2 regions of the Kitasatospora sp. NPDC086801 genome follow, and region 2 is predicted to be linked to the other one. Evidence: riboswitches for the same ligand, from Rfam matches in the RefSeq annotation. Region 2 holds a riboswitch; the other holds the start of a gene.
What was found. Region 2 has a riboswitch for cyclic di-AMP ahead of ACIPLC_RS33465 (peptidoglycan DD-metalloendopeptidase family protein). Riboswitches for the same ligand answer to the same signal wherever they lie in the genome.

Region 1: it holds a riboswitch for cyclic di-AMP, as region 2 does, so the genes downstream of both, ACIPLC_RS14505 (hypothetical protein) here and ACIPLC_RS33465 (peptidoglycan DD-metalloendopeptidase family protein) in region 2, are expected to answer to the same signal.

The regions. Positions count from the first base shown of each region.
Region 1 is NZ_JBIVAX010000010.1:88,226-102,937, forward strand. It holds gene ACIPLC_RS14480 (8-oxoguanine deaminase) at 1-1,180, shown strand, start outside; gene ACIPLC_RS14485 (gamma-glutamylcyclotransferase) at 1,526-1,912, opposite strand; gene aceB (malate synthase A) at 2,067-3,719, opposite strand; gene ACIPLC_RS14495 (IclR family transcriptional regulator) at 3,906-4,703, shown strand; gene ACIPLC_RS14500 (hypothetical protein) at 5,083-5,589, shown strand; gene ACIPLC_RS14505 (hypothetical protein) at 5,611-6,960, opposite strand; cyclic di-AMP (ydaO/yuaA leader) riboswitch at 6,963-7,130, opposite strand; gene ACIPLC_RS14510 (MoaF-related domain-containing protein) at 7,666-7,995, shown strand; gene ACIPLC_RS14515 (alpha/beta hydrolase) at 8,129-9,271, opposite strand; gene ACIPLC_RS14520 (TetR family transcriptional regulator) at 9,498-10,118, opposite strand; gene ACIPLC_RS14525 (SDR family NAD(P)-dependent oxidoreductase) at 10,257-11,021, shown strand; gene ACIPLC_RS14530 (GNAT family N-acetyltransferase) at 11,120-11,620, opposite strand; gene ACIPLC_RS14535 (phosphotriesterase) at 11,715-12,707, opposite strand; gene ACIPLC_RS14540 (carboxymuconolactone decarboxylase family protein) at 12,704-13,315, opposite strand; gene ACIPLC_RS14545 (DUF4865 family protein) at 13,333-14,013, opposite strand; gene ACIPLC_RS14550 (TetR/AcrR family transcriptional regulator) at 14,110-14,676, opposite strand.
Region 2 is NZ_JBIVAX010000050.1:5,092-19,803, forward strand. It holds gene ACIPLC_RS33425 (bifunctional 4-hydroxy-2-oxoglutarate aldolase/2-dehydro-3-deoxy-phosphogluconate aldolase) at 1-158, opposite strand, end outside; gene ACIPLC_RS33430 (amidohydrolase family protein) at 155-1,792, opposite strand; gene ACIPLC_RS33435 (amino acid deaminase) at 1,792-3,093, opposite strand; gene ACIPLC_RS33440 (sugar kinase) at 3,220-4,323, shown strand; gene ACIPLC_RS33445 (IclR family transcriptional regulator) at 4,361-5,110, shown strand; gene ACIPLC_RS33450 (RidA family protein) at 5,137-5,562, shown strand; gene ACIPLC_RS33455 (MFS transporter) at 5,741-6,955, opposite strand; gene ACIPLC_RS33460 (DUF2470 domain-containing protein) at 7,141-7,860, shown strand; gene ACIPLC_RS33465 (peptidoglycan DD-metalloendopeptidase family protein) at 8,126-9,100, opposite strand; cyclic di-AMP (ydaO/yuaA leader) riboswitch at 9,103-9,285, opposite strand; gene ACIPLC_RS33470 (MFS transporter) at 9,598-11,130, shown strand; gene purB (adenylosuccinate lyase) at 11,224-12,654, opposite strand; gene ACIPLC_RS33480 (MarR family winged helix-turn-helix transcriptional regulator) at 12,755-13,210, opposite strand; gene ACIPLC_RS33485 (DUF3037 domain-containing protein) at 13,310-13,726, opposite strand; gene ACIPLC_RS33490 (HipA family kinase) at 13,723-14,478, opposite strand.

The DNA.
Region 1 (14,712 bases), on a different contig from region 2:
CGGCCTGGTCAACACCCACCACCACTTCTACCAGTGGATCACCCGCGGCCTCGCCCAGGACGACATCCTCTTCGACTGGCTCGTCGCCCTCTACCCGACCTGGGCCCGGATCGACGAGAAGCTCGTCCACGCCGCCAGCCAGGGCTCCGCCGCAGCCCTGCTCAAGTCCGGCTGCACCACCGCCTCCGACCACCACTACGTCTTCCCCCAGGACGGCGGCGATGTCCTCGGCGCCTCCATCGAGGCCGTCCGGGAACTCGGCCTGCGGTTCACCGCGCTGCGCGGCTCCATGGACCGCAGCAAGAAGGACGGCGGCCTCCCGCCGGACCACGCGGTCGAGGAGCTCGACGACATCCTCACCGCCTCCGAGGCCGCGGTGGACACGTACCACGACTCCTCCTTCGGCTCGATGCTGCACGTCGCCATCGCGCCCTGCTCGCCGTTCTCGGTCTCCACCGACCTGCTCCGCCAGTCCGCCGAACTCGCCCGCCGCAAGGGCGTCCGGCTGCACACCCACGGCTCGGAGACCGCCGAGGAGGAACAGTTCTGCAAGGAACTGTTCGGAATGGGCCCGACCGACTACTTCGAGTCCGTCGGCTGGCTCGGCGAGGACGTCTGGATGGCGCACTGCGTCCACATGAACGACTCCGACATCGCCAAGTTCGCCGAGACCGGCACCGGCGTGGCCCACTGCCCGTCCTCCAACGCCCGGCTGGCCGCCGGGATCGCCCGCGTCCCCGACATGCTCAAGGCCGGCGTCCCGGTCGGTCTCGGCGTCGACGGCACCGCCTCCAACGAGTCCGGCGAACTCGGCACCGAGCTGCGCAATGCCCTGCTGATCAACCGGCTGCACGGATCCCCGACCGCCCTCACCGGCCGCCAGGCGCTGCGGCTGGGCACCATGGGCGGTGCCCGGGTGCTCGGCCGCCAGAACGAGATCGGCTCGATCGAGGTCGGCAAGCTCGCCGACCTCGCGCTGTGGAAGATCGACGGCGTCATGCACTCCTCCATCGCCGACCCGGTCGCCGCCCTCACCTTCGGCGCCCTGCCGCCGCTGGCCGCGCTGTTCGTCAACGGCAACGCCGTCGTCGAGCAGGGCCAGCTGACCACCGTCAACGAGGACCGGATCGCCCGCGCCTGCGCCCGCGCCGCCAAGGAGCTCGCCGCCCGGCCGGTCTGACGCCCCGCTCCGCCTGTTCACCCTTCCACCCCTGAACTCCGGGCCGCCCAGGGACGGCGCGTGACCCGGACTCCGCAACCCGGCCTTCCCGGCCGGCACGCGGACCGCAGCCCCGGACCCACGGCGAGGGTCCGGGGCTGCGGCGTGCCCGGGGGTGGGGTGGGGGCTCGGGCTCGGGGGAACGGGTTCCGGGGGACGGACTCCGGGGGACGGACTCCGGGGGACGGATGACAAGTGACAAGTAACAGATCACAGCGAACAGATAACAGATGACGAAAGTTGTCATCTGTTATCTGTTCGCTGTGATCCGTCTGCTGTTATCCGTCCGCCGCTACGCGTCCGGTCTCAGGCGGTACGCCCGAGCGAGCCGAGGTACGCGCGCCAGCCGCCGTGGTGGGTGATCTCGCGGTGCACCCCCCGCTCCACCTCGCCACGGGCGAGCAGCATCGACAGGCAGGCGGAGCCGTCGTCGAGCTTGATGACGCCGAGCTCCAGCTCGCGCGGCTCGCCGGGGAGGATGACGTCGCGCAGGTGCTCCAGGGTGATGTCGTAGAGCTCGCCCTCGATCACGGTGTCGACCGCCGGATCGGCGAGCAGGCCCGGGCAGACGTCGTCGATCGAGAAGAAGCGGTAGCCGGGGGCGGTCCGGGCCGGGCCGATCAGCGAGTCGGCGACCTTGGCGTGGAACGGTCCGCCGACCATGGCCTGACCGTTGAAGAAGATGCGGGGCACGGTTGAACTCCTTACCGGGTACCGGGAAAAGGCCGTTCCGCACGGCGACGAGAGGACGGGTGGAATCGTCGCCGTACGGAACGGAGTAATGGGCCGGCGGGACTGCTACAGCCTGGCAGGCGGCAGCGGTGGCGCCGGCGGATGGATTGGGGGCTCAGCCCAGCAGGGGAAGCGCGGGGAGGGTCAGGAAGTCCGCGAACTCCTCGGCCAGGGCGACCTGTTCGAAGAGCTGGGCGGCCTCGCGCCAACGGCCGCCGGCGTACACGTCCTCGCCCAGCTCGGCCAGGAGTTCGGCCAACTCCGCGGCGACCAGGGCGCGGACGAGGTCGGCGGTGGCCTTCTCACCGGTGTCGGACAGGACGACGCCGTTGTGGATCCACTGCCAGATCTGCGAGCGGGAGATCTCGGCGGTGGCGGCGTCCTCCATCATGTTGAAGATGCCGACCGCGCCGAGGCCGCGCAGCCAGGCCTCGATGTAGCGGATGCCGACCTGGACGGCGTTGTGCAGTCCGGCACGGGTGCAGGTGCCGCCGGCGCCGGCGACGTCGAGCAACTGGGCCGCGGTGACCGGCTCGGACGGCCCGGGGTTGTCCTTCTGGTTGGGGCGCTCGCCGAGCACCGCGTCGAAGGAGGCGCGGGCGACCGGCACCAGGTCCGGGTGGGCGACCCAGGAGCCGTCGAAGCCGTTGCCGGCCTCGCGATCCTTGTCCGCCTTGACCTTCTCCAGGGCGGCGGCGTTGACCTCCGGGTCCCTGCGGCTGGGGATGAACGCGGCCATGCCGCCGATCGCGTGGGCGCCGCGCCTGTGGCAGGTCTGCACCAGCAGGCGGGTGTAGGCGGCCATGAACGGCGAGGCCATGGTGACGGTGTTGCGGTCCGGCAGGATGTAGTGCTCGCCGGCGTCGCGGAAGTTCTTGACGATCGAGAACAGGTAGTCCCAGCGCCCGGCGTTGAGGCCGGCCGCGTGGTCGCGCAGCTCGTAGAGGATCTCGTCCATCTCGAACGCGGCGGTGATGGTCTCGATCAGCACGGTGGCGCGGACGGTGCCGTGCGGGATGCCGAGCGCGGCCTGGGCGTGGGTGAACACGTCGTTCCAGAGCCGGGCTTCGAGGTGGCTCTCGGTCTTCGGCAGGTAGAAGTACGGGCCGGAGTTGGGGTCCTCGGCGCCCTTGGCGAGCAGCCGGGCGGCGTTGTGGAAGAAGTACAGACCGAAGTCGAGGAAGGCTCCGGCGACCGGGGCGCCGTCGACGAGCAGGTGGTTCTCGTCCAGGTGCCAGCCGCGCGGGCGGACCACCACGGTGGCGAGTTCGGCGGCGGGCTTGAGGGCGTACGCCTTTCCGGCGGGGGTGGTGAAGTCGATCCGGCCCTCGAAGGCGTCGATCAGGTTGATCTGGCCGCTGACCACGTTCTCCCAGGTCGGGGAGGTGGCGTCCTCGAAGTCGGCGAGCCAGATCCGCGCACCGGAGTTGAGGGCGTTGATGACCATCTTGCGGTCGGTGGGGCCGGTGATCTCGACCCGGCGGTCCTGGAGGGCGCGCGGCGCCTCGGCGACCTTCCAGTCGCCGGCCCGGACGTCGGCGGTGTCGGGGAGGAAGTCCAGCGTGCCGGCCCGGGCGATCTCCGCCCGGCGGGCCTTCCGCCTGACCAGGAGCTCCTGTCGGCGCCCTTCGAAAGCGCGATGGAGGCCGACGACGAAGGCGACCGCCTCCGGAGTGAGCACCTCCTCCGCCCGGTGGACGCGCGGACCGGCGACAGTGACGACCGGAGCGGCGGGGGAGGCGCCGACGGGTCCCTGATCTGTAGCCATGGGCAGGACACTCCTATGCGGTTGAGCCTGGCGGAGGGAGCTCCGGCGGGAACTTCCTTGATCGGAACCCACCTCGGCGAGTTCGATTCTGTAAGGTGGAGACTAGTTTCCGCGATACAGAATTTCAACGGTTTGTTGATGTGATCGCCGGGACTCTACTCCTCCCCGACAGCGAAGGGAACGCCGGTGGTTGCGACCCCCGACACAGCATCGACGACGAGCACGGACCGTGCGACCGGCGGCGTGCAGTCCGTCGAGCGCGCCTTCCAGCTCCTGGAGGCGCTGGCCGACTCCGGCGGCGTGGCCACGCTCAGCGAGCTCTCCACCAGCTCCGGCCTGCCGATGCCGACCATCCACCGCCTGGTTCGTACCCTCGTCCAGCAGGGCTATGTGCGCCAGGACACCACACGTCGCTACACCCTCGGCCCCCGGCTGATCCGCCTCGGCGAGACGGCCGGCCGGCTGCTCGGCAGCTGGGCCCGCCCCTACCTGGCCGAACTCATGGAGGCCACCGGCGAGACCGCCAACATGGCGGTGCTGGAGGGCGGCGAGGTGGTGTACGTCGGGCAGGTGCAGTCGCGGCGCTCGATGCGGATGTTCACCGAGGTCGGCCGACGGGTGCAGCCGCACTGCACCGGCGTCGGCAAGGCGCTGCTCGCCCAGCTCCCCGAGGACGAGGCGCGCGCCATCCTCGGCCCCAACCCGCTGCCCGCGCACACCGAGTACACCGTCACCGACCCGCAGGAACTGCTGCACCAGCTCGCCGAGGCACGCGAGCGCGGCTACGTGGTCGACGACCAGGAGCAGGAGATCGGCGTCCGCTGCATCGCGCTCGCCGTACCGGGCGCGCCGACGCCCACCGCCCTGTCGGTGTCCGGCCCGGAGGCCCGAATCCGGGCCCTGGAGGAGCAGACCGGCGCGTCCTCGCTGGTGCCGGTGATGCACCACATCGCGAACCGACTGGGGCAGGTCCTCGCCCCCTGACACACCGTCAGCGCACGCTCCTCGAACGGGAAGTCGATCCGGTCGACTTCCCGTGCGGGCGTTCCCCCGTTCGGGCGGACGCCGGGCGGGTTGCACCGGACCCCCGGCGGAGGCTCCGCCACCCTGGTGCGGACGCGGCCCGCGACGGCACGGGCGGCCGGGACAACAAGGGCACGGGTGAGCGGCGATGGAGCGCAGGGATGCGGGGCGCGGCTGTTCTGGGCGCGGGGATCAGGGGCTCGGGAATCAGGGGCTCGGGGATCAGCGGCCCTGGGATCAGGGGCGCGGGAATCAGCGGCCCGGGGGCTGGGTGCGCGGGGATGCGGCGTGCGGGGACACGGCGCGCCCGGGGTTCGGCGGGGCCGGCTTCCTCGCGGCCGTGGCAGCGGGCTGCGCGGTGGCGACGCTGGCCGCCGGCCCGTCCTGGGCGCTGCGGCGGCCCGATCCCCGGCCGGCGGTGGAGGTGGCGGCGGCCCCCACGGCGTCCCGCTCCGATCTGGAGGTGATCCGGCTCGACCCGGACCCGGCGCCGCCGGGCGGCACCACCACCGTCCACGCCTTCATCGCCAACCGCGGCCCCGACACCACCACCACACCGTTCACCGTGCTGGTGACGCTGCCGCCCGGGGTCTCCCCGGAGGGCCCGTACTTCCCGGCGGAGTGCGAGGTGCGGCACAACGGCCGCCAGGTGCGCTGCGCCTTCCCGCCCGGACTGCCCCCGCTGCGCAGCGCGACCGCGCTGGTGCCGGTGCGCCTGGCCCCGGACCTGCGGATCGGCACGCTCACCGGAGGCTCGGTCGCGGTGCGCGACGTGGACGACCCGGACGAGGGGAACAACCGGCAGCCGTTCGCCACCACGGTGGTCGAGACGGCTGCCGGTTTCTGACCCGGAAGGCCCGAAGAGGCTCTACCGGTACACGCGGACGTAGTCGGCGGCGAAGGTGATCGGGGCGGTGCCCTGCGGCGCCGGGTGGTACTTCCCCGCGCCGACCGACAGGTTGAGGATCAGGTACGCCGACCAGTTGGCGCCGACGCCCTTGCCGTCCGAGAACACCTTGACGCCGTTGACGTACCAGTCCACCGAGGTGGCGCCGTAGTAGGTGCCGATGGTCACCCACTGGTCCTTCGCGATGGCGCTCGCGTCGGTGTAGTACTTGGGGTCGCCGGGGTTGACGTGGTTGGTCAGCTCCAGCAGGTTCGGGTTGTCGGGGTGGTACTCGAAGGAGTCGACCTCCCCGTTGCCGTTCTTCCAGGTCCAGAAGGCGGGCCAGGCCCCGGAGCCGGACGGCAGCTTGACCCGGGTCTCGGCGTAGTCGCCGGTCTTGACCTGGAAACCCTCGCTGGAGCCCTCGGTGGTCAGGAAGCCGGTGTTCCAGGCCTGCTTGCCGTTCTCCAGCGTGGTGGTGCCGGGCGCGGCGGTGAAGGTGGCGACCCCGTTCGCGACGCTGACGTTGTTCTTGTTCAGCAGGTCGAGCTTGTTGTCGTCCGGGTTGTGGTTGCCGTACTTGTACGCGGTGCTCTTGTCGCCGACCCAGCGCGAGCCCCAGCTGATCGGGCTGTTGAACTCGTCGGACCAGGTCAGCGACTTGCCGGCGACCGGGGAGGCGGGGGTGCTCGGCGACGGGCTGGCCGTGGCGCTCGGGCTGCTCGTCGGGGTCGGCTTCGGGGCGGGAGTGGCGGTCGCCGTCGGGGTGGGAGTGGCGGTGGGGGTCGGCTTCGGTGCCGGAGTCGTGGTGGGGGTCGCGGTCGGCGTCGGCGTCGGGGCCGGGGTCGGGGTCGGGGTCGGGGTCGGGGTGTTGGAGACCACCAGTTGCTGCGAGGGCAGGTTGTGCCAAGCCCCGCCGAGGTCCTGCCAGAAGCCGAACTGGGTGTACGTCCCGGCCGGCAGAGCACGCGCGCCGCTGGTGAAGGACAGGCCGCTCGGGCAGATCTGCACGTTGGAGGCGTTGCCGGGGAAGTCGAGGTTCGCACCGGCCGCGTTGCGGACGCCCACGCCGACGGTCTTCGCGGTGAAGCAGGCCGAGGAGTGGAGGGTCAGCGAGGCGGTGGTGGCCTTGTTGGCGACCATGGTCGCCGGGGCGAGCCGGTCCTGGGTGACGGTCGGCGCGGTGGCGGCCTGGGCGCCGGAGACGGCCGGCAGGCCGAACAGTCCGGCGCCGGTGATCGCGAGTGCTCCGGTGGCGGCGAGGGCGGCGTTGCGGCCCCGGTGGGAGGGACGGGCGTGGCGCGGCGCGCGGCGCCGGGCAGGCTGATGCATGGAAGTGTCCTCTGCGACGCCTGCGAGGTGAGCTGTCGGATTCGGGCTGAGGTAAGCCCGGCCGCTTGTGGGAGCGGCTTCACCCCTAGCCACGGCCCGCACGCGGGAGCGTACGGGCCGGGCGCTGACCTTGGTTCCCCCGCTCCCGTCCGCTGTGGTGCTCGGTTGCCGGCCGGCGGGTGGACAGGACTCGGCGTCCCGGCGGCGGGGGTCCGCGAGGGCGGACGACGGTTGCAGGCTAGGCAGACCGTCCGTGAACGGACAACCTGGTCGGGCCGGTTGTCGCACAGCTCACAGTGGTGTCGATCAACGACGCTGCGTGGTGGATCAGTTGGGACGGATCGGCGGCCTCGAAGGGATCAAGGGCGCCGAGGGGCGGGGGGCGCCGAGAGGCCGGGAACGCCGAGGGTGCCGAGGGGCCGAGGGCGCCGAGGGCGAGCAGGAGGGCGGACAACGCGGTGGGGGTGCGTCTGACGGCGGTGGGGGTGCGTCTCATGGGGGTGGACGGTAGGACCGGCCGTCGGCGGGCGCCCAGGTGCCGGTCGCACACCCCACAGGCCTGCGCGGTGGCGGCCGGTGCCGTGGCGCACCGCCCACGGATGCGCCCACCCGGCTCACCGAGTCGGATAAATTGGAGCTCCGACATCTTCCGCAGTGCACAAGACCGCCGTGCACGGCTCCACAGGAACGAGGTACCGCCCCACCATGACCGCGCCCCTGCCCGCCTTCGCCGGCCGCACCTACCTCTTCCGGGCCGACAACGGCGCGGCCTTCCGCAACACGTACTCGGCCGACGGCAGGCGGCTGCGCTGGGAGGGCCTCGGCGAGTCGGCGGGCCAGTGGGAGGACGTGCGGCTGCACGTCGCCGAGGTGGCGCCGGAGATCTACTTCATCAGCTGGACGGAGGAGAGCGGGATCACCGTCAGCCACGTGATGGACCTCGGCCGGCTGACGGTGCGCGCCTTCTGGACGTACGAGGGCGAGGGCGGCCGGGTCGGAGAGCTCCACACCGGGACGCTGGAGCGGGTGGCCTGAGCCTCGCCGCTCCCGCGCCCCGGGCGCTGTCCGCCGGCCTGCCCGGGCCGCTTGCCCGGGCCGCTTGCTCAGGCCGCCCGCTCGGGCCGCTTACTCGGGCGGCCTCAGCGGGCGGTCCGCCCAAGCGACCTGCTCAGGCGGCCTGGTTCGGGACCTTGAGGTGCTGGGACAGCCACTCCAGCGAGGACGGCAGCAGCGCGCTCCAGGTCTCGAAGTTGTGACCGCCGTTCTCCAGCATGCTGTAGGAGACCTTCATCGGGGACTGCGCCGCGTCGACGAAGGCCTCGGTGTCGTGCCGGTAGTCGCCGTCGCCCTTCTTGGTGCCGGCCAGCAGCACGGACACCTTGGGCTGCGGCAGGTTCTTCAACCGCCACATCAGGTTGGCCTCGTCGCGGCGCTGCTTGCTGCCGCCGAACAGGTCACCCGTGGTCGGGTCGTCGGCGGCGTCGTAGTAGGCGGAGAGCGCGACGGCGGTCGGGAAGACGTCCGGGTGGCGCATGGCCAACTTGAGGGCGCAGTAGCCGCCGGTCGAGTTGCCCATGAAGGCCCAGGCCTGCGGGTCGGACGAAACCCGGAAGCTCGCCTGGATCGCTGAGGGGACGTCCTTGGTGAAGTACGTGTCGGACTGCGCGCCGCCCGGGATGTCCTCGCACTCGGTGTCCTGCGGCAGGGCCGGCGAGGGGCGCATCAGGACCATGACCGTCGGCTGCATCTTGCCGTCCTGGAGCAACTTGAGTGCTGCGCCCGGGTAGTTGAACCGGGTGATCAGGTTCTCGGCGATCCCGGGGAAGCCGGTGCTGACGATCACCGCCGGGAACTGCCTCTGCGCGTACTCCGGCTGGAAGTACTGCGGCGGCAGGTAGACGTACCCCTCGGTGGACAGCCGGCTGGCCGCGCCGTCGATCCGCACCTTGCGGATCTCGCCGGACTGGCTGGGCTCGCGGCCCATCGCGCCGCCGCCCTTGACGGAGGCGTGGCCGATCGTCTCCACGAGCAGTCGACCGGACGCGTCCGCCTTGTTGTGGATCACCACTGGGCCGGTGTCACCGATGCCCAGCAGGTCGTCCCAACTGCTGTAGAAGGCGAAGTAGTTGTTCGCCACCAGGCCGAGCGCGGCGAGCACCGCGAGCTGGGTGGCGAGCAGCGCGCCGATCCGGCCGAGCACTGCCTGCCAGGTCTGCTTGGCGAGTCTTGGCCACAGCCAGACCGTGCCGGCCGTCATCACGACGGCGATCAATACGGTCAGCGCCAATACCTTGTGGCTCGTCAGACCCATGTCCTACTTGCTCCCACGCCTCGAACTCCCCGCCCCCTCCGTCCAGGACATCCGAGGTGATCACCCCGGTTCCCCCACCGGGGCGCGCGATCACCCACCCTAACGGGGCCGGGAAGCGGGAACGGGTGACAGATGACAGCCGACAGATAACAGATAACAGATAACAGATAACGAAATCTGTCAGCTGTCATCTGTTACCCGTTACTTGTTCGCGGCCGGGCGGGGCTCAGCCCTCCCGACCGTAGAGCCGCAGCCCGGCCGTGAGTTCGCGCATGCAGCGCGCGCCGAGCTCCCGCGGGGAGCCCGGGCCGGCGGCGGGGGCGTCCGAGGCGGCCCACTCCTCAAGCGCGACCCGGATCGCGGCGGTCGCCGCGGCGGCGGCCAGCCGGATCTCCAGCGGGTCGGTGCCGCCCGGACAGCGCGCCGCGAGGACCGTCCGCAGCCGCTCCTCGGAGTCGGCGTGGACGCGCTGCCACGTGCCGTCGAGGCGTGGGTCGCGCAGCAGGCTTCGGGTCCACTCCATCGCTTCGACCGCCTCGCCGTCGGGCGGGGTCAGCGAGGCGACCGCCGAGCGCTCCAGCGCCTCGCTCACCGGCAGGTCGGCCGGGGCCTCGGCGAGCTGGTCGACCCAGCGGCGCCCACCGGCCGCCAGTAGCGGGGCGACGGCGTCCTCCTTGACGGAGAAGTACCGGTAGAAGGTGCGCAGCGAGATGCCCGCCGCGAGGGCGATCTCCTCGGCGGTGGTCGCCTCGGCCCCGCGCTCGGCGAAGAGCGCGGCGGCGGTGCGGGCGATGTCCAGCCGGGTGGCGTCGCGGCGGCGCTGGTTCAGGGTGGGGCGTCCGGTCACAGGGCCAGCGTACGCGGGCCGGTGCCACTGTGGCGCGGCACGCCGAGGTGGCACCCAGATGACTTATTGGCACGTTATGCCACTTAGGCGTACCGTGCCTCCTGAGGTCAAGCGACCACGAACGAACGGAGTACCACCATGGAGCGCTTCAGCGGACGGAACGTCCTGATCACCGGCGGCGGCTCTGGCATCGGCCAGGCGACCGTGCACCGGATCCTCGCCGAGGGCGGGAAGGTCGTCGCCGTCGACGTCAACGAGGACGGTCTGAAGGAGACCCTGGACCGCGCGACCGCCGACGGCAGCGCGGACCGCCTGGCCATCCAGGTCCTGGACATCTCGGACGAAGCAGCCGTCGTCACCGGCGTCGCGGCCGCGATCGCGGACCTCGGCGGGCTGGACGTCCTGGTCAACGCGGCCGGCATCCTCCGCTCCTCGCACACCCACGAGACCAGCCTGGAGTTCTGGAACAAGCTCCTCGCGGTCAACCTGACCGGCACCTTCCTGATGACCCGCGAGGCGCTCCCCGCGCTGCTCGCGGGCGGCAGGGGCGTGGTGGTCAACTTCAGCTCCACCTCGGCGAGCTTCGCCCACCCCTACATGGCCGCGTACGCCGCGACCAAGGGCGGCATCCAGTCCTTCACCCACGCCATCGCCTCGGAGTACTCGAAGCAGGGCCTGCGCGCGGTCTGCGTCGCGCCGGGCAGCATCGACAGCGGCATGACCCACAACCCGGGCCTGCCCGCCGACGCCGACCTCAGCCTGCTCGCCAAGCTCGCCCCGGCCCTCGGCCAGGGCTTCGCGGGCCCGGAGACGGTGGCCGGCGTGATCGCGATGCTGGCCTCCGACGACGGCGCGTTCGTCACCGGCACCGAGCTCCGCATCGACGGCGGCACCCACATGTGACCCGCCGGACGGCAGCACGACAGCGGGGCCCGCGCCACTCCCCCGGTGGCGCGGGCCCCGCTGTCGCGTCGCGGACGGACGGCCGTCAGCCGCCACCGTCAGCGCAGCGGCTTCGCCATCACGAGCTCCCGAGTGACCCCGTCGACGAGCGGCGCACCCGGCTCGGCGAGTGCGGTGAAACCGTGCCGGCGGTAGAGCGCGATCGCGGACTCGTTGCCGGGGATCACCGCGAGGCGCAGCGTGCTGCCGCCGGATGCTCGGGCCCAGCGCTCGACCTCCTCCAGCAGGCGGTCGGCGACGCCCCTGCCGCGCGCCCGCGGTCCGACCCACACCGAGCGCAACTCCCGTACGCCGTCGGCTCCGGGGACGCCGTCCGCCAGGCCGACGGGGATGGCGTCCGGACCGTCCGGACCGTCCAGCAGCGCCGCGACGTGGTGGGCGCCCGGACGGTGCAGCCGGGCGCGCCACCGCTCCTCGCCCCCGTGGTGCCAGTCCGCGAGGCGGGCCTTGAAGGCGTGCGGCGCATCGGAGAGGGCGGCGAGGCGTAGGTCGCGCCAGAGCGGCCAGTCGTCGGTCGTGAGGATGCGCAGGGTCACCATGACCGTCACGGTAGGGCGTGGGCGACGAGCCTTCGCCGGAGGCCCGCGGTCGGCCTGCGACCGGGGGCGAGGTCAGGGTGGGGGTGGGGCTGGTTCAGGGCCTGCGCCAGTCGGTCGCGAAGGCGGCGGCCGGGTTGGCAGTGAGGAGGAGACCGGGCAGTTCGGGGCCGAAGGTGCGGGCGAGCCGTGGGGCGAGGTCGGTGAGCAGCCGGGTCGGGCCATCGGCCCGGCGGGCGGTGCGGGTGGTGGTGTCGGCGCCGAGGAGGAGTCGGGAGGCGTGGCCGGCCTCGACGAGGTCGGCGATGACGTCGAAGGCCTGGTGGTCGGCCGGGTGGCCGGCCCGGGATGGGCTGTCCAGCGCGAAGTAGACGCCTTCTGCGGCGAGTTCGTGGTGCACCCGCACATCGGGCAGCCGGGTGAGGTGGCCGAGGACGATCCGGTCGGGTGGGACGCCGTGTCGAGCGTGCAGCCAGTTCAGTACGACGTGCGGGTGGGCGCGGGGTTCGAGGTGAACGGCGATCGGGGCACCGGTGGCATGATGCGCGTCGGCGGCCGCGGCCATCACCCGGCGGGTGTGTGCCGTGGTGGTCCCGGCGTCGCAGGCGACCTTGATCAGGCCCGCCCGGACGGTCTCGGGGGCTGCGGGGTCTGCGGGGTCTGCGAGCGGTCCGGTGGCCGGTCCGGTGGCCGGTTCAGTGGCCGGTTCAGTGGCCGGTTCGATCGTCAGTCCGGTGGTGAGGTCGGCGGTGAAGCGTTCGGCGAGCCCGTCGTACAGGGCGGGGAGGGCGTCCGGGTCGTAGTGGGCCGCCTGGTGCAGGCCGGTGGCAGCGACGACGTGGACTCCCGTCGCACGGGAGAGCTCGGCGAGGGAGCCCGCGCGACGGCCCATGCCGTACGGGGTCCACTGGACGAACGACCGTCCGCCGGCCGCCGCAAAGGCGCGCAGAGCACCCTCGGCGGCGGTCGGGTCGTCCAGTTCCTCGCCGGGGAGCAGCGGGCTGCGGATGAAGAGGTGGTCGTGGGAGTCGGTGACGCCGAGTTCGGCGGGGTCGAGGTCGCCGAGGACGGTGCGGATGGTGGGGGTCATGCCCGGTCCGCCTCGGTCGGCGACGCCTGGACCGGGTCTGCGGCGGCCGGGGATGCCTTGGTCGGGTCTGCGGCGGCCGGGGCTGCGGCGGCCGGGTGTGCAGCGGTCGGGGCTGCGGCGGCCGGGTGTGCAGCGGTCGGGGGCGCCTCGGTGAAGGTGGAGGTGGCGACACGCAAGCCGGCCAGGGCCTTGGGCACGCCGACGTAGGGGGCGAGGTGGACGATGACCTCGGTGATCTCCTCCCTGGTCATGCCGATCCGCAGACTGTTGCGGACGTGGTCGGCGAGTTGCGGCTCCACGCCGCCGAGGGCGGTGAGCGCGGCCAGGTTGGCCACCTGCCGATCGCGCAGGGCGAGGCCGGGGCGCTGGTAGGTGCCGCCGAAGAGGCTGGTGACGATCCAGTCGGGGAAGCCGGGCGCGAGGCTGTCCAGGCCGCCGAGGGTCGCGGCGGCGACCGGTCCGGCGAGATCGGCGAGGAGGGCGTAGCCGGCCCCGCGGTCCAGCGGCGCGGGGGTCAGGTCGGCCGGTGTGATCGGGGCGGGGGCCGGGCCGGCGGGGGCGGTCGCGGGGGTGACGGGAGTGACGGGGGCGCTCGCGGAAGCGGTCATGGGAGCGGCGAAACCTTTCACCAGTGTCGGCCGCTGGGCAGCCGGTCGAGTTCGGGACGGGACAGGTGCAGCACCTGGTAGCGGATGCCCGGTGCCTCGTCCGGGGCCGGGCCGCGCCAGAGGGCGAAGCGGACCAGCTCCCAGCGGCTCGGGTCCACCGCGACGGCGGCGGTGTGCAGGGCGGGGTGCACGGGGAACTCGGCGAGGGCCTGCTCGACCGCCTCGGCGGGATCGACGGACTCGGGGAGCCGGACGGTGTGACGAGTGGCCGTGGTCGCGTTCGCGGTACCCGTCGCATTCGCGGTCGCCGTCGCATTCGCGGTCGCCGTCGCATTCGCCGTCGCATTCGCGGTCGCCGTCGCGTTCGCATTCGCGTTCGCCGGAGCGTCCGGCGCGGCGCCGTGGGTCAGACCGGCGCCGAGCCAGTGCCGGACGGCCGGGCGGCCGAAGTCGGCGCTCAGGCCGCGGAAGCCCGGGCCCCAGAGGAAGCTGTTCATGCCCTCGGCAGTGCGCCAGAGGTAGAACGGCGCGTACTGGTTGACGGGCGACCCGTCGCGACCGCGCTCACGGACCAGGTACGCCTTGAGCCCGAGCCCCGGGTACGCGTCGAGCAGATGGCCCTTGTCGGCGACGCGCTTGCGGATGATCCCCATGTCGTAGTCGGCGGGGAGGGTGATCTCGTACTGCATGGCGTGCACGGTGGGTCTCCTCGGTCTGATCGTCGCGTGGGGCCACTCGGCCCTCGGCCGCGCGGCCATTCGGCCATTCGGCCACTCAGCCGTGTGCGGCGCGGGTCAGGCCGTGCGCTGGGCGGCGAGCAGGCCGAGGGCGCCGCGCACGGCTCGCTCGAAGGGCTCGGCACGGCCGGCCGCCCGGGCCAGGACGTAGCCGCCCTGGACGACGGCGACCACGGCGGCGGCGGTGTCGACCGGGTCGACGCCGGGGACGAGTTCGCCGGCGGCCTGGCCCTCGGCCACCAGCTCGGCGATCCGGGTGCGCAGCCAGTCGAAGGTCTCCTCGACGGGGGCGCGCAGTTCGGGGTCGGCGATGACGTCCGGGTCCTGGGCCATCCGGCCGATCCGGCAGCCGCGCAGCACGTCGCGGTCGCGGTGCAGGTAGGCGGCGATGCGGTCGTACGCGCTGCCGGGGGCGGACAGGTCGGCCGCGGCGATTCCCCGCATCTGTTCGGCGCTGCGGCGCAGGGCGGCGGCGGCGAGGTCGGGTTTGCCGGTGAAGTGGTGGTACATGCTGCCCTGGCCGACACCGGCGTGCTGCTGGATGGCCTTGGGACTGGTGCCGACGTAGCCGCGCTCCCAGAGGAGTACCTGGGTGCTCTCGATGAGGCGGTCCTGGGTGGTCATGTGGATCACTGTACATACCAGTAGGTACAGAAGGCC
Region 2 (14,712 bases):
ACCTCCGGTGTGGTGTAGGTGAATTCGGTCCAGTTGATGCCGCCGTCGGCGAGCGCGGCGCACAGCGCGGCCGCGTCCGGGATCCGGGGCGCGCGGACCACGGCGATCACCGGGTCGGCGTGCAGTTCGGCGAGGGGGTTCACGGAGGGGGGATTCACAGGGATCGGGTTCCTCGGTCGGTGCGGCGCAGGGCGCGCCCGGGCCGGGCGCCCGTGGTGCGGCCCTGCCGGACGACGGCGGTGCCGTTGACGTACACGTGCTGGACGCCCTCGGCGGGCAGCCGGGGGTGCTCGAAGGTGGCGGCGTCCCGGACCTTCTCGGGGTCGAGGAGCACTAGGTCGGCGTGGTGGCCGGGGGCGATCAGGCCGCGCCGGTGCAGCCCGAGCCGGGCGGCGGGCCGACCGGTCATCCGGGCGATGGCCTCCTCCAGTGTCAGCACGCCCAACTCCCGGCTGTAGTGGCCGAGGTAGCGGGGGAAGGTGCCCCAGGCGCGCGGGTGCGGCCGGGCGCCGACCAGTAGTCCGTCGCTGCCGACGGTGTGCGCCGGGTGGCGCATGATCGCCCGGACGTTCTCCTCGTGCCCGACGTGCTGGAGGATGGTGGTGGCCAGTTCGTCGCGGCGCAGCAGGTCGAGGAAGACCTCCGTGCCGCTGCGGCCCCGCTCGGCGGCGAGTTCGGCGACGGTCCGGCCGACCGTCCGGGCCAGCTCGGCCGTACGGACGCCGGAGATCTGGATCGTCGCCCAGTCGGTGACGACGCCGTGGCAGCCGTCGCTGCCCTTCTCCTCCACCTCGTACCGGATCCGCTCGCGGGCGGCCGGGTCGGCGAGCCGGGTGAGCGTCGCCGCCGGGCCGCCCTCGGTGGCCCAACTGGGCAGCAGGGCGGCCAGGGTGGTGGAGCCGGGCAGGTAGGGGTAGCTGTCCAGGGTGAGGTCGACGCCGTCGGCGAGCGCCTGGTCGACCAGTTCCAGCAGTTCGCCGGCCCGGCCCCGGTTGACGCCGAAGTTCATCGTGGCGTGGGTCAGGTGCAGCGCGCAGCCGGTCCGCCGGGCGATCTCCACCATTTCCGCGTAGCCTTCCAACGCCCCTGCGCCGTACGAGCGTTGGTGCGGGGCGTGGAAGCCTCCGTAGGCCGCGACCACGGTGCACAGCTCGACCAGTTCGGCGGTGTCCGCGTACATCCCGGGGGTGTAGCTGAGGCCGCTGGACATGCCGACCGCGCCGTCCAGCAGGCCCTGCGCCAACTCCTGGCGCATCCGGTCGAGTTCGGCCGGGGTGGGCGCGCGGTTCGCCCAGCCCATGGCGAGCATCCGCAGCGAGCCGTGCGGGACGAGGTAGCAGGCGTTGACGGCGACGCCGGTGCGGTCGATCCGGTCCAGGTAGCCGGCGACGCCGCGCCAGTCCCAGTCGAAGCCGTCCGGATCGCCGTTCCAGCCGGCCAGTTGGCGGCGCAGCGCGGGCAGGGTGGTGTCGTCCACCGGGGCGTAGGACAGGCCGTCCTGACCGAGGACCTCGCAGGTGACGCCCTGGGTGACCTTGGCCGGGTGCTCGGGTTCGAGCAGCAGGGCGAGGTCGGAGTGGGCGTGCATGTCGATGAAGCCGGGGGCGAGGACCAGCCCGTCGGCGTCCACCACCGTCGGCGCGTCGAGGCCGTGGCCGATCCCGGTGATCAGGCCGTCGGCGATCCGTACGTCCGCCCGGTAGCGGTCCGCGCCGGTGCCGTCGACGACGGTGGCGCCCCGGAAGACGGTGGCCCCCGGGAGGGCACCGCCCGGTGCTCTGCCGCCCGCCATCAGAAGAACGTCCTGACCAGCCCGGTGACCTTCGGCTCGGCCGCGTCGGCGGAGTCCAGCACCGGGATCGCGGTCCACTTGTCGAAGGCCGTGCACGGGTGCGAGACGCCGAGCCGCAGCACCGCGCCGACCGGGGCGAGGTCGCCCGCGTCGCGCAGGAAGGCGTGCTGGTCGTTGAGTGCGGTGATCCGGGCCGCCGTCCCGGTCAACTCGGCTCCGCCGCGCACGCGTTGCGGCTCGGGCAGGCCCTCGTCGTAGGGCAGGTCGCGCTTGCCGGCGTCCAGCAGGGCCAGTTGCGGCTCGGGCCGGGACACCACCCGGGCCCAACCGTGCAGCGCGCTGCGGAACGGCGTGGCGCCGGCGCCCCGGGCCAGCGGCGAGATGCCCCGGTAGAAGCCGTCGTCGTGGGCGATGTACGCGCCCGAGCGCAGTACCACGAGGGCCTCCGGCAGTCCTGCCAACTCCTCGACGACCAGGTCGAAGTAGGCGCTGCCGCCGGCCGTCACCACCGGCCGGGCGTCGTCCGGGTAGGCCCGGGCGAGTCGGCCGTGCAGGTCGGCGAGCGCCTTGAGGTAGCCGCGGACGGTGGCCAGCCCGTCGGCGGTGGCGTCGTGGGCGAGCGCGCCCTCGTACCCGCCGACGCCCGCGAGGCGCAGGGTGGGGGCGCGCAGCACGGCGGCGGCGATCTCGACGGCCGCGTCCACGCCGCGGGCGCCGGTGCGCCCGCCGGGGCCGCCGAGCTCGACCAGGACCTCGACCGGCCGCTGGGCCCCGGCGGCGCGCAGCGCCTCGTCCATCAGCCGGACGCTCTCGGTGGAGTCCACCCAGGAGACGAAGGCGAAGGCCGGGTCGGCGGCCAGTTCGGCGGCGAGCCAGGCCAGTCCGGCCGGGTCGAGCAGGGTGTTGGCGAGCAGGATCCGTTCGACCCCGAAGGCCCGGGCGACCCGTACCTGCGGCAGGTTGGCGAGGGTGATGCCGTGGCTGCCGGCGGCGAGCTGCGCCTGCCAGAGGGCGGGCGCCATGGTGGTCTTGCCGTGCGGCACGAGCGCGACCCCGGCCTTGGCGCACCAGTCGGCCATCGTGCGCAGGTTGTGGTCGAGCGCGGCGCCGTCCAGGGTGAGCAGCGGGGTGCCGAGCCCGGCGAGGGTGGGCCCGGTGGCCAGCCAGTCGCGGACGGAGTGCCCCCAGGCGTCCGGCGGGGCGGCCTTGAACCGCCAGTCGAGCGTCTCGTCGGCGAGGGCCGCCACCGCGCCGTCGTCGATGCCCGGCCCGGTGCCGATGCTTGCGAAGGTCTGCTCCACCGTCTTCCTCCATCTGCCATGTTGCAACATGTGCAATGAGGGTTGCACATGTTGGCATGACGGTTCTAGCATCGGCGCCGGATCACGGTCAACGGAACGGCCGCCGCAGACGGAGGAGCCCAGCAGATGCCGCGACAGGACACCCCGGGCCCGACCCGACCCGGTCCTTCCCCGACGGCCGTGTGCGTGGGCGAGTCCATGGCGGTGCTGCTGCCGGACCGGCCGGGCCCGCTGGAGGCGGTGGAGAACTTCCGGCTGTCGGTCGGCGGCGCGGAGTCCAACGTGGCCGGCGCCCTGGCCGCGCTCGGTGTGCCGACCGCCTGGATCAGCCGGGTCGGCGACGACGGCTTCGGCCGCCGGCTGCTCGCCGAGGTCGCCGCCCGCGGCGTGGACGTCTCGGCGGTCGCCGTCGACCCGCACCGCCCCACCGGCCTCTACCTCAAGGAGGTCGGCGGCGCCACCGGCCACCACCACGACCTCGGTCCCGGCCGCAGCCGGCTGCACTACCACCGGCGCGGTTCCGCGGCCGCCGCGCTCTCCCCCGCCCTGCTGGCCGACCCGGCGGCCGTCCGGCTGCTGTCCGGCGCCCGCCTGCTGCACCTGTCCGGCATCACCGCCGCGCTCTCCGACGACTGCCTGGCACTGCTGCGCGCCCTGCTCGCCGACCGCCGCCCGGGGCGGACCGTCAGCTTCGACCTCAACTGGCGCCCCGCGCTCTGGCACGACCGCGACCCGGCCGTCCTGCCGCCGCTGCTGGACGCCGCCGACCTGCTGCTGATCGGCGCCGACGAGGCCGAGGCCGCCTTCGGCACCGGGGAACCGGCCGCGCTGCGCCGCCGCTTCGCCTCCCCCGCCACCGTCGTGGTCAAGGACGCCGCCCGCCTGGTCACCGCCCTGGAGCGGGACGGCACGGCGGTGAGCGAACCGGCCCTGGCCGTCGAGGTGGTCGAGGCCACCGGCGCGGGCGACGCCTTCGCCGCCGGCTACCTGGCCGGCACCGTCCGCGGCCTGGACCAGCGCCGCCGGCTGCGGCTCGGCCACCTGAGCGCCGCCTGCGCGCTGACCGCCCACGGCGACCAGGCCGAACTGCCGCCCGCCGCCGTGGTCGCCGCGCTGCTCGACGCCTCACCCGCCGACTGGGCCGCCACCCGGGTCTCGGCGGAGGGCATCACCGGCCCGGCCGTCCCCGCGGACCGGGCCCGCGGCACCCGCTCGGCCCGGGCACAATGAGCACGAACCCGAGCCCGAACGACCCCGGCGGAGCCCGATGAGCCAGACCGTCACCCGCGCCCTGCGCATCCTCGCCGAGCTCGGCGAGGGCGAACGCTCCCTCGACCAGCTGGCCGAGGTGCTCGGCGTCCACAAGACGACCGTGCTCCGACTGCTCCAGAGCCTGGAGGAGGAACGGTTCGTCTACCGGGACGCCGCCTACCGCTACCACCTGGGTGCCGGCCTGTTCGCCCTCTCCGGCCTCGCCCTCGAACAGCGCGGCGTCCGCCGGATCGCCGCCCCGCACCTGGCCGAGCTGAACGCCGCCACCGGCCAGACCGTGCACCTGGCCGCGTACGAGGGCGGCGAGGTCGTCTACATCGACAAGTTCGACTCCCGGCACCCGGTCAGGATGTACTCCCGGATCGGCCTGCGCGCCGCCCTGCACAGCGCCGCCGTCTCCAAGGTGCTGCTCGCCGACCTGCCGTTGCCCGAACGCCGCCGGGTGGTCGCCGGGATCGACTTCACCCCGCACACCCCGCGCACCCTCGGCACGCCCGAGGCGCTGCTCGCCGAGCTGGAGAAGGTCGCCGTCCAGGGCTGGGCGCAGGACCACGCCGAGCACGAGGCGTTCATCAACTGCGTGGCCGCGCCGATCCGGGACGCCAGCGGCCGGGTCGTCGCCGCCGCCTCCATCTCCGTCCCGGACGTCGTCCTGCCCTACGAGCAGGTGCTGGACCTCCTCCCGCAGCTGCTCGCCGCCACCCGCGCCATCTCGGCCGACTGCGGCCGCCCGGACCACAACTGATCAACCGTCAGAACGTAAGGAACCCCATGAGCGAGCAGCACCCGACCAGCGAGAAGACCGAAGTCCGCACCGACGGCGCCCCCGCCCCCGCCTGGATGTTCTCCCAGGGCGTCCGCAAGGGCCCGATCCTCCAGGTCTCCGGCCAGGGCCCGCAGGACCCGGCGACCGGCGAGTACCTCTACCACGGCGACGTGAAGGCGCAGACCCGGCGCACGCTGGAGAACGTCAAGGCGATCGTCGAGGCCGGCGGCGCGACCATCGAGGACGTGGTGATGTTCCGCGTCTACCTCACCAAGCGGGCGGACTTCCCGCTGATGAACGAGGTGTACGCCGAGTTCATCGACGAGAACATCAAGCCCGGCGGCGTGAAGCCCTGCCGCACCACGATCTTCGTCGAGCTGCCGCAGGAGCCGATGCTGGTCGAGATCGACGCCCAGGCCGTCGTCGCCTGAGCGCCCTGCGCGCCGCTGAGCACTGTGATCGCCGCGATCGCCGCTGAGACCACTGAGACCGCTGAGCAGCGTGATCACCGTGACCGCCCCTGAGCACCCCTGAGCACCGCCAGGCGCCCTGATCGCCGCAAGGGCCCGGACGCACACCAGGCGTCCGGGCCCTTCGCCACCCCCGCGCTCACCGCCCCGCGGGCACGCCCTGCTCGACCGGGGCGCCCGAGCGCGCCAGGACCCGCCCCTCACCCGCCGCGCCGCGCCGGTCCAGCGCCGCCGCGAACACCGTCACGCCGAGGGCGACGGCGGTGAGCAGCCCGCCCACCCAGTTCGGCGCGTCGTAGCCGAGGCCGCCCGAGATGACCAGCCCGCCGAGCCAGGCGGCCAGCGCGTTGCCCAGGTTGAACGCGGCGATGTTGGCGGCCGAGGCCAGCGTCGGCGCACCGGCCGCCTGGTCCATGACCCGCTTCTGCAGCGGCGCGACGGTCGCGAAGCCGAACAGCCCGATCAGCGGGATGAGGACGATCGCGGCCGGCTTGCTGTGCGCGGCGAAGGTGAAGGCGAACAGCAGCACCGCGAGCACCGCGAGGACCACGGTGAGGCTGCGCATCAGCGCGCGGTCGGCGAACCAGCCGCCCAGCAGGTTGCCGACGAACAGGCCGACGCCGAACAGGAAGAGCAGCCAGGTGACGCCGCTCGGGGCGAAGCCGGCCAGCTCGGTCATCATCGGCGTGATGTAGGTGAACATCGCGAAGATGCCGCCCCAGCCGAGCACGGTCATGGCGAGCGCCAGCCAGAGCCGCAGGGTCCGGAAGGCGGCCAGCTCGGGGCCGAGCCGGGCGGCCCCGGCCCGCGGCTGGACGGGCACCAGCGCCGCGATCCCGGCGAGGCCGAGCAGGCCGAGCCCGGCGACGACGTAGAAGGTGGAGCGCCAGCCGAAGTGCTGGCCGAGCAGGGTGCCCATCGGGACGCCGAGCACGTTGGCGGCGGTGAGGCCGGTGAACATCAGGGCGATCGCGCCGGCCCGCTTGTGCGGGGCGACCAGGTCGGCGGCGACGACCGAGCCGATGCCGAAGAACGCGCCGTGCGCGAAGGCGCTGACGATCCGTCCGACCATCAGCAGCCCGAAGGCGGGGGCGACGGCCGCGACCAGGTTGCCCACCACGAACAGGCCCATCAGCGTCAGCAGCATGCCCTTGCGGGGGGCCCGGGTGCCGAGGATGGTGAGCAGCGGGCCGCCGACCACGACGCCGAGCGCGTAGCCGGAGATCAGCAGGCCAGCGGTGGGGATGGAGACCGAGAAGTCGCCGGCGACCTCGGGCAGCAGGCCCATGATCACGAACTCGGTGGTGCCGATACCGAAGGCGCTGATCGCCAGCGCCAGGAGCGCGAGGGGCATGAGGGACCGCTTTCCAGAGAGAACCGTTGCGCATGCAACTACCAGCGTCGACAATACGAGACATCCGCAGGTACTTGCAAGCGCCGCCTATCCTCGGCGGCAGCGACACCGACCACGGCCACGCCACTTGCCACGCCCCCAAGTGGACATTAGGTTAGGCTTACCTAACTAACTGGAGGTCCGCGATGAGCCTGCCCGCCGGCGACGCCGAGGTGCCCGAACCCACCACCGCCGAGCGGGTCCAGAGCCTGCTCAGCGCGACCTCCTCGCTCACCGTCCGCGCCTGCGGCGAGCACCACGACCTCGACACCCCGGTCTCCGTCCACGGCTCCCGGCTGCGCCTGCGCGCCCCGCTGGGCGACCCGCTCACCACCGCCGCCGCCCGCACCACCGACGGGCTCGCCGTCGTCCTGGACGTCACCGACGTCTCCCCCGTCGCCGTCCGCGACCGGATCCGCGCCCGCCTCACCCTGGCCGGCCGGCTGCACCTGGCCCACCTCGCCGACGACGGCCTCAGCGTCCACCTGCGCGTGGACATCGCCCACGCCGTCCTCGCCACCCCGTACGGCACCGGCGCGCTCACCGCCGCCGACCTCGCGCTCGCCGCACCCGACCCGCTGGCCCGCTACGAGGCCACCCTGCTCACCCACCTCGCCGACGACCACGCCGACGCCCTCGCCGTCCTCACCCGGCTGCTCGACCCGGCGCTGCTCGCCCAGCACCCGGACGTCCGCCCGCTCGCCCTGGACCGCCACGGCCTGGTCCTGCGCCTGGACCACCAGCACGGCCACCGCGACGTCCGCCTGGTCTTCCCCGAACCGGCCGCCGACACCGAGGACTTCGGCCAGCGGATGCACGAGCTGCTGACCGCCGCCCAGCACGGCCTGCCCGCCCACAGGATCTGAACCGGCCGACCAGCGAGCCTTCCTGACTGATCGTCAATTCGCCTTGGGCGCAACCCTCCCCGACATCAGCCGGAAACGACACCAACCGGAAACGACAGCGGCCGGCCCGGCTCGCGAGAGAAGTCTCGCGAGCCGGGCCGGCCTGGGCGTGTCCCGCGCCCATGTCCACTGCTGCGGCGATCACCCGGTCGAGCGGTCACCCGACATGACCATCCCGGGAGGTCGATTCGCCCCGTAGCAGCGGTGGTTCCTCATGCGGCACGGGTCAGAGCGCGACGCCGTGGGCCCGCAGGTAGGCGACCGGGTTGATGTCCGAGCCGTACTCCGAACCGTTGCGGATCTCGAAGTGCAGGTGCGGGCCGGTCACGTTGCCGGTCGCGCCGGAGCGGCCGATCTGCTGGCCGGCGGTGACGGTCTGACCGATCTTCACGCCGATCGAGGAGAGGTGCGCGTACTCGGCGAAGTGACCGTCGGCGAGCTTGATCTCGACCTCGTTGCCGTAGGCGCCACCGTTGCCGGCCTTCACCACGACGCCCTTGGCGACGGCGCGCAGCGGGGTGCCGGTGGAGGCGACGAAGTCCTGGCCGGTGTGGTGGCCGGAGGCCCACATCGAGCCGGCCACGCCGTAGGCGGTGCCGAGCTTCGGGCTGGCCAGCGGGGCGACGAAGGCGGAGCCCGCCGCGACCGGGACGGTGGTGACCGCGGCGGTCGGCGCGGCGGTCTGCACCTGGGTCTGGAGCTGGGCGGACGGCTTCGCCGCCTCGGTCTGGACCTCCAGCTGGGCCTGCGGCTTGGCGGCGGTGGTGGCCGACGCGGCCGGGGCGGCCGGCTGGGCGGGCTTGGCCGGAGCAGCGGGCGCGGCAGCGGCGGCCTGGCCGGCGATCACGAGCTGCTGACCGGGGAAGATCAGGTTCGGGTTGCCGCCGATGACCTCGCGGTTGTGGTCGTACAGCGCCTGCCAGCCACCGTCGACGTGCTTGGCGTCGGCGATCTGGGACAGGGTGTCACCGCTGACGACGCGGTAGTTCTCCGGCGACTGCGACGGGGCCTGGGCCTGGGCCTGGGCCTGGTCGGCGGAAGCGGCGGCCGGGGCGGTGGTGACCGCGGCGGCCGGCGCGGGGTGGGCCTGGGCGCTCATCGCGGTGACGAGCGGCAGGGCGAAGGAGACACCGGTGACGGCGGTGGCGATCCCGATGCGGGCGGCGCGGGGCAGGGCGATACGACGAGCCTGTGCAGGCATGGAATTTTCCTCTCCGACGCCTGCGAGGTGAGCTGTCGGGTTCGGGCTGGAGTTGCCCGGCCGCACATGCGGCTTCACCCCTAGCCGGCCCTGGATCCGGGTACGCGAAAGCGTGCCGTTTCCGGTCCGGCGACTTACCTGTGGGTCCCCCGCTCCTGCCGTACAGAGTTCGGTGCGAGCCACCGGGCAGCGGCAGGACTCGGCGTTCCACCCGGTGGATCCGTCCGGACTGGCCGGGCGGTCGCTGAACTAAAACCCATCCGTTCGGGTGAAGCAATGTCGATCACTTGAACCGGCAACAACCCCCGGGGACGCCGTGACCCTCCGAATGATCGGCTGCACCGTACGTGCACAATCCATTCACCCGGCGCCACTGATCCACGACGCTGCGCCGATCCCGCCACCGCTGCGCACCCGTCCGCTCACGCACCGCACACCCCCCGACACGCCCCCCGGTGACCCTTGTCACGCACGCCCCACGGGCGCAGGATCGGCCCGTGGCCACCTCCCAAGCAGGAACATTGCGCCTGGGCACCTCGCAGGGACGCTGGGTCCTCCTGGCGACGGTGCTCGGCTCCAGCATGGCGATGCTCGACGGCACCGTGGTGAACGTCGCGCTCCCCCGCATCGGCGCCGATCTCGGCGCCTCCCTCGCCTCCCTGCAATGGACGCTCAACGCCTATCTGCTCACCCTGGCCGGGCTGATCCTGCTCGGCGGCGCGCTCGGCGACCGGTACGGCCGGCGCCGGGTCTTCCTGATCGGCGTGCTCTGGTTCGCCGCCGCCTCCGCGGCCTGCGCCGCCGCCCCCACCATCCACGTGCTGATCGCCGCCCGCGCCGTCCAGGGCATCGGCGGGGCGCTGCTCACCCCCGGCTCGCTCGCCATGCTGCAAGCCGTCTTCCACCCGGACGACCGCTCGGCGGCGGTCGGCCTGTGGTCGGGCCTCGGCGGGGTGTCGGCCGCGGTCGGCCCCTTCCTCGGCGGCTGGCTGGTGGACGGCCCCGGCTGGCGGTGGATCTTCCTGCTGAACCTGCCGCTCGCGGCCGCCGTGGTCGCGGTCACCTCCCGGTTCGTCCCCGAGAGCCGGGACGAGAGCGCCGCCGGCCGCTTCGACGTCACGGGCGCGCTGCTCGCCGCGCTCGCCCTCGGCGCGATCACCTACGCGCTGACCGCCGCCGGGGAGGGCCTGTCCCCCGCGGTCTGGCTCACCGGCGCGATCGGCCTGCTGCTCGGCGCGGCCTTCATCGCGGTCGAGCGCCGCGCCGCCGAGCCGATGCTGCCGCTCGGCCTCTTCTCCTCCCGGCTGTTCACCGCCGTCAACCTGGTCACCCTGTGCGTCTACGCGGCGTTCAGCGGGGTGTTCTTCCTGCTGGTGGTGCAGTTGCAGATCGTCTCCGGCTTCTCCCCGCTGGTCTCCGGCCTCGCCCTGGTCCCGATCACCGTGCTGATGCTGACCCTGTCGGCGCGCGCCGGGCGGCTGGGCAAGCGGATCGGCCCCCGGATCCCGCTCACCGTCGGCCCGCTGCTGTGCGCCGCCGGGGTGCTGCTGATGCTGCGCACCGGCCCCGACTCCTCCTACTGGGCGGACGTGCTGCCCGCCGTCACGGTGATGGGTTGCGGGATGACCCTGCTGGTCGCACCGCTGACGGCGACGGTGCTGGCCGCCGTCGAGGTCCGGCACGCGGGGATCGCCAGCGGCGTCAACAACGCCGCCGCCCGCGCGGCCGGGCTGCTCGCGGTCGCCGCGCTGCCCTCGCTCGCCGGGCTGAGCGGCGACGCCTACCGGGTGCCGTCCGCGGTGGACTCCGCCTTCCACACCGCGATGCTGATCTGCGCCGGACTGCTGGTCGCCGGCGGGCTGACGGCCTTCACGACCGTCCGCGGCAACGTGCTGGCGCCGGTGGACCGCCCGGTGGCCGAGCCGGACTGCGCGTGGGCCTGCGGCACCACCCCGCCGCTCGACCCGGGCCACGTCCCCACGGACGAGGGCCCCGCCACCGGATCGGCGGCGGGGCCCTCGACTGGCTGACGAACCGTCGGAGACGACTGGCCCGTCAGGGGATACTGGCCGTCAGGGGATACTGGCCGTCAGGGGATACTGGCCGTCAGAGGATACCGACCGTCAGAGGATGTCGGCCGGCGCGTACTTGGCGGCCTCGGGGTAGGCGGCGGCGACGGCCTCCACCTGGCGGACCACCTCGGCGACCTGGGCACCGGCCGCACCGGTGAAGGACAGCCGGTCGGCCAGCAGCGCGTCCAGCCCGGCCCGGTCCAGCGGGATCCGCTCGTCGGCGGCCAGCCGGTCCAGCAGCTCGTTCTCCCGGGCGCCCGCGCGCATCGCCAGCGCGGAGGCGACGGCGTGCTCCTTGATGACCTCGTGCCCGGTCTCCCGGCCGACGCCCGCGCGCACCGCGCCCATCAGCACCTTGGTGGTGGCGAGGAACGGCAGGTAGCGGTCCAGCTCGGCCTCGATCACGGCCGGGAAGGCGCCGAACTCGTCGAGGACGGTCAGGAAGGTCTCCAGCAGGCCGTCGAAGGCGAAGAAGGCGTCCGGCAGCGCGACCCGGCGCACCACCGAGCAGGAGACGTCGCCCTCGTTCCACTGGTCGCCGGCCAGCTCGCCGGTCATCGAGGCGTAGCCGCGCAGGATGACGGCCAGGCCGTTGACGCGCTCGCAGGAGCGGGTGTTCATCTTGTGCGGCATCGCCGAGGAGCCGACCTGGCCCTCCTTGAAGCCCTCCGTGACCAGCTCGTGGCCGGCCATCAGGCGGATGGTCTTGGCCAGGCTGGACGGCGCGGCGGCCAGCTGGACGAGGGCGGTGAGCACCTCGAAGTCCAGCGAGCGCGGGTAGACCTGGCCGACGCTGGTCAGCACGTTCTCGAAGCCGAGGTGCCCGGCGACCCGGCGCTCCAGCTCGGCGAGCTTGTCGGTGTCGCCACCGAGCAGGTCCAGCATGTCCTGGGCGGTGCCGACCGGGCCCTTGATCCCGCGCAGCGGGTAGCGGGCGATCAGCTCCTCCAGGCGGCGGAAGGCGACCAGCAGTTCGTCGGTGATCGACGCGAAGCGCTTGCCCAGGGTGGTGGCCTGCGCGGCCACGTTGTGCGAGCGGCCGGCCATGACCAGGTCGGAGTGCTGGGCGGCCAGGCGGGCCAGCCGGACCAGCACGGCCACCGTGCGGTCGCGCACGTGCTCCAGCGACTGGCGGATCTGCAACTGCTCGACGTTCTCGGTCAGATCCCGGGAGGTCATGCCCTTGTGGATCTGCTCGTGGCCGGCGAGCTCGCTGAACTCCTCGATCCGGGCCTTCACATCGTGGCGGGTGACCCGCTCACGGGCGGCGATCGAGCCGAGGTCGACCTGGTCGATCACCCGCTCGTAGTCGGCGACGGCGCTCGCCGGCACCTCGACACCGAGGTCCTGCTGGGCCTTCAGGACGGCGAGCCACAGGTGGCGCTCAAGGACCACCTTGTGCTCGGGGGACCACAGCTGGGCCAGGGTCGCCGAGGCGTACCGGGAGGCCAGGACATTGGGGATCTGGGGCTTCGCGCTCACGCTTCGCAAGCCTAACAGCCGAGGTCAGCCGGAGCGGCGGCGCACCGGGTAGCTCCGACCGGGACCGCCCGACGGCTCCCGTCCGGCGCGGCGCGGCCCGCTACTGGGCGGCGCCCGCCCGGCCGGCCAGCACCGGCAGGACCTGCGCGCAGATCGAGTGCAGGGCGATCCGCTGCTCGTCGGTCATCGCCTCGAAGGCCTGGTGGGTGCGGGCCATCTCGCCGCGGATGCGGTTCAGGATCTCCCGGCCCTCGTCCGTGATCACGACGATCTTCACCCGGCGGTCACCGGCCGCCGCCTCCCGGTGGGCCAGGCGCAGCGACTCCAGCCGGTCCACGATCCCGGTGACGTTGGACGCGTCGCAGCCCAGCCGCCCGGCCAGCGCCCGCATCGGCACCGGCTCCTGCACCGCGCCGAGCGCCTTGGCCTGCGAGGAGGAGAGCCCGTGCCGGGCCGCGGCCGCCGCGAAGTCCTGGAAATACGCGGCACCGACGGCGGCCAACGCCTCCATCAACTCGGCGTTGGTCGGTACGGTCGTCGTCGCTGTCGAACCCATGGGGCCAGCGTACGGCCGAGTGCTTCAGTAACTCAAGCTTTGACCACGGCAACCGTCGGCGGCTCGACCGGAAACGGAGCACCGGCCGGTCGACAGAGCTTAGAGCACCAGCTGATCGAACAGGTGCCGCAGCTCCGCCTCCGGGTCCGCGGTCAGCCCGGTGTGCACCGGCCCCGGCTGGACGATCGCGCTGCGCGGAGCGGTCAGCCAGCGGAACCGCTGCCCGGGGCTGTCCCCCGCCGCCGGACCGGCCTGCGGGCCCCCGGCGCACACCGCCTCGATCCCGTGCAGCGCCCGCCGCACCCCGTTCACGTCCGCCACCGGGTCCAGCGCCAGCAGCCGGGCCTGGTCCAGGTGCGTGCGCGCGGCCAGGTGCGCGTTCTGCCGGCAGTACAGCAGCACCCCGACGTTGACGCACTCGCCGCGCTCCACCCGCGGCACCGCGCGGATCACGGCGTACTCGTAGTCGTGCAGTTCGACGGCGACCGGCAGCGCCGACGTCCTCGGCTCGGTCATGCGGGCACCTCCGGCAGCCAGTCGCGCGGACCGGCCAGTCGGCCGGTCAGCTGGGCGCGGTACGCGGCGCGCACCGCCTCGGGCGAGTCGAAGCCGGGCTCGTCCAGCAGCCAGACCTCCGGGATCCGCGCCACCGCGCCCTCGATCGCGGCCTCCGCGAGCGGCGCGAGCGCCTTGTCGGCGGCCGCCAGGTCCGGCCGGGCGGACAGCAGCGCGTGGTCGGAGGCGTCGTACGGGCGGCGCACCCAGGCGGCGGCGCCCGCCCAGTGGTGGTGGAAGATCAGGCTCGCACCGTGGTCGATCAGCCGCAGCCCGCCGGTCGCCACCAGCAGGTTGGGATTGCGCCAGGAGCGGTCGACGTTGCCGATCAGCGCGTCGAACCAGAGCACCTGACCGGCCAGATCCGGATCCACCTCGAAGCAGAGCGGGTCGAAGTTGAGCGCGCCGCTGACGAAGGCCATCCCGAGGTTGGTCCCGCCACTGGCCCGCATCTGGTCCTGGACCTGCTGGTCCGGCTCGCTGCGGGCCAGCACCGGATCCAGGTCGACCGTCACCAGCTCCGGCACCGGCAGCCCGAGCCGCCGGCCCAACTCCCCGGCCAGCACCTCCGCCACCAACGCCTTCCGGCCCTGCGCCGCGCCGACCCATTTCAGCGCGTACAGCCGCCGGTCGTCGGCTTCGACCAGGCCCGGCATCGAGCCGCCTTCTCGCAGTGGCGTCACATAACGGACCGCCGTCACCTCGGGGAGCACGCCCGACAGCCTATCGGTGCCGACCCGTCACCTCCTCCCCTCCGTTCGCCCGCCACCCCTCCTCCGCGTTCGCCCCGAATCCCCCCTCCGCCATCCGCCCCGCCCCGGTGGCAGTTGCCCGCAGCCCCACACCACACACACCCTCACCCCACCACCCCCGTCACCTGCACCCACCCCTCCACCATCCGCCCCACCCCGGTGGCAGCCCCCGCTGCTCCGTGCGAGTGTGGCGGA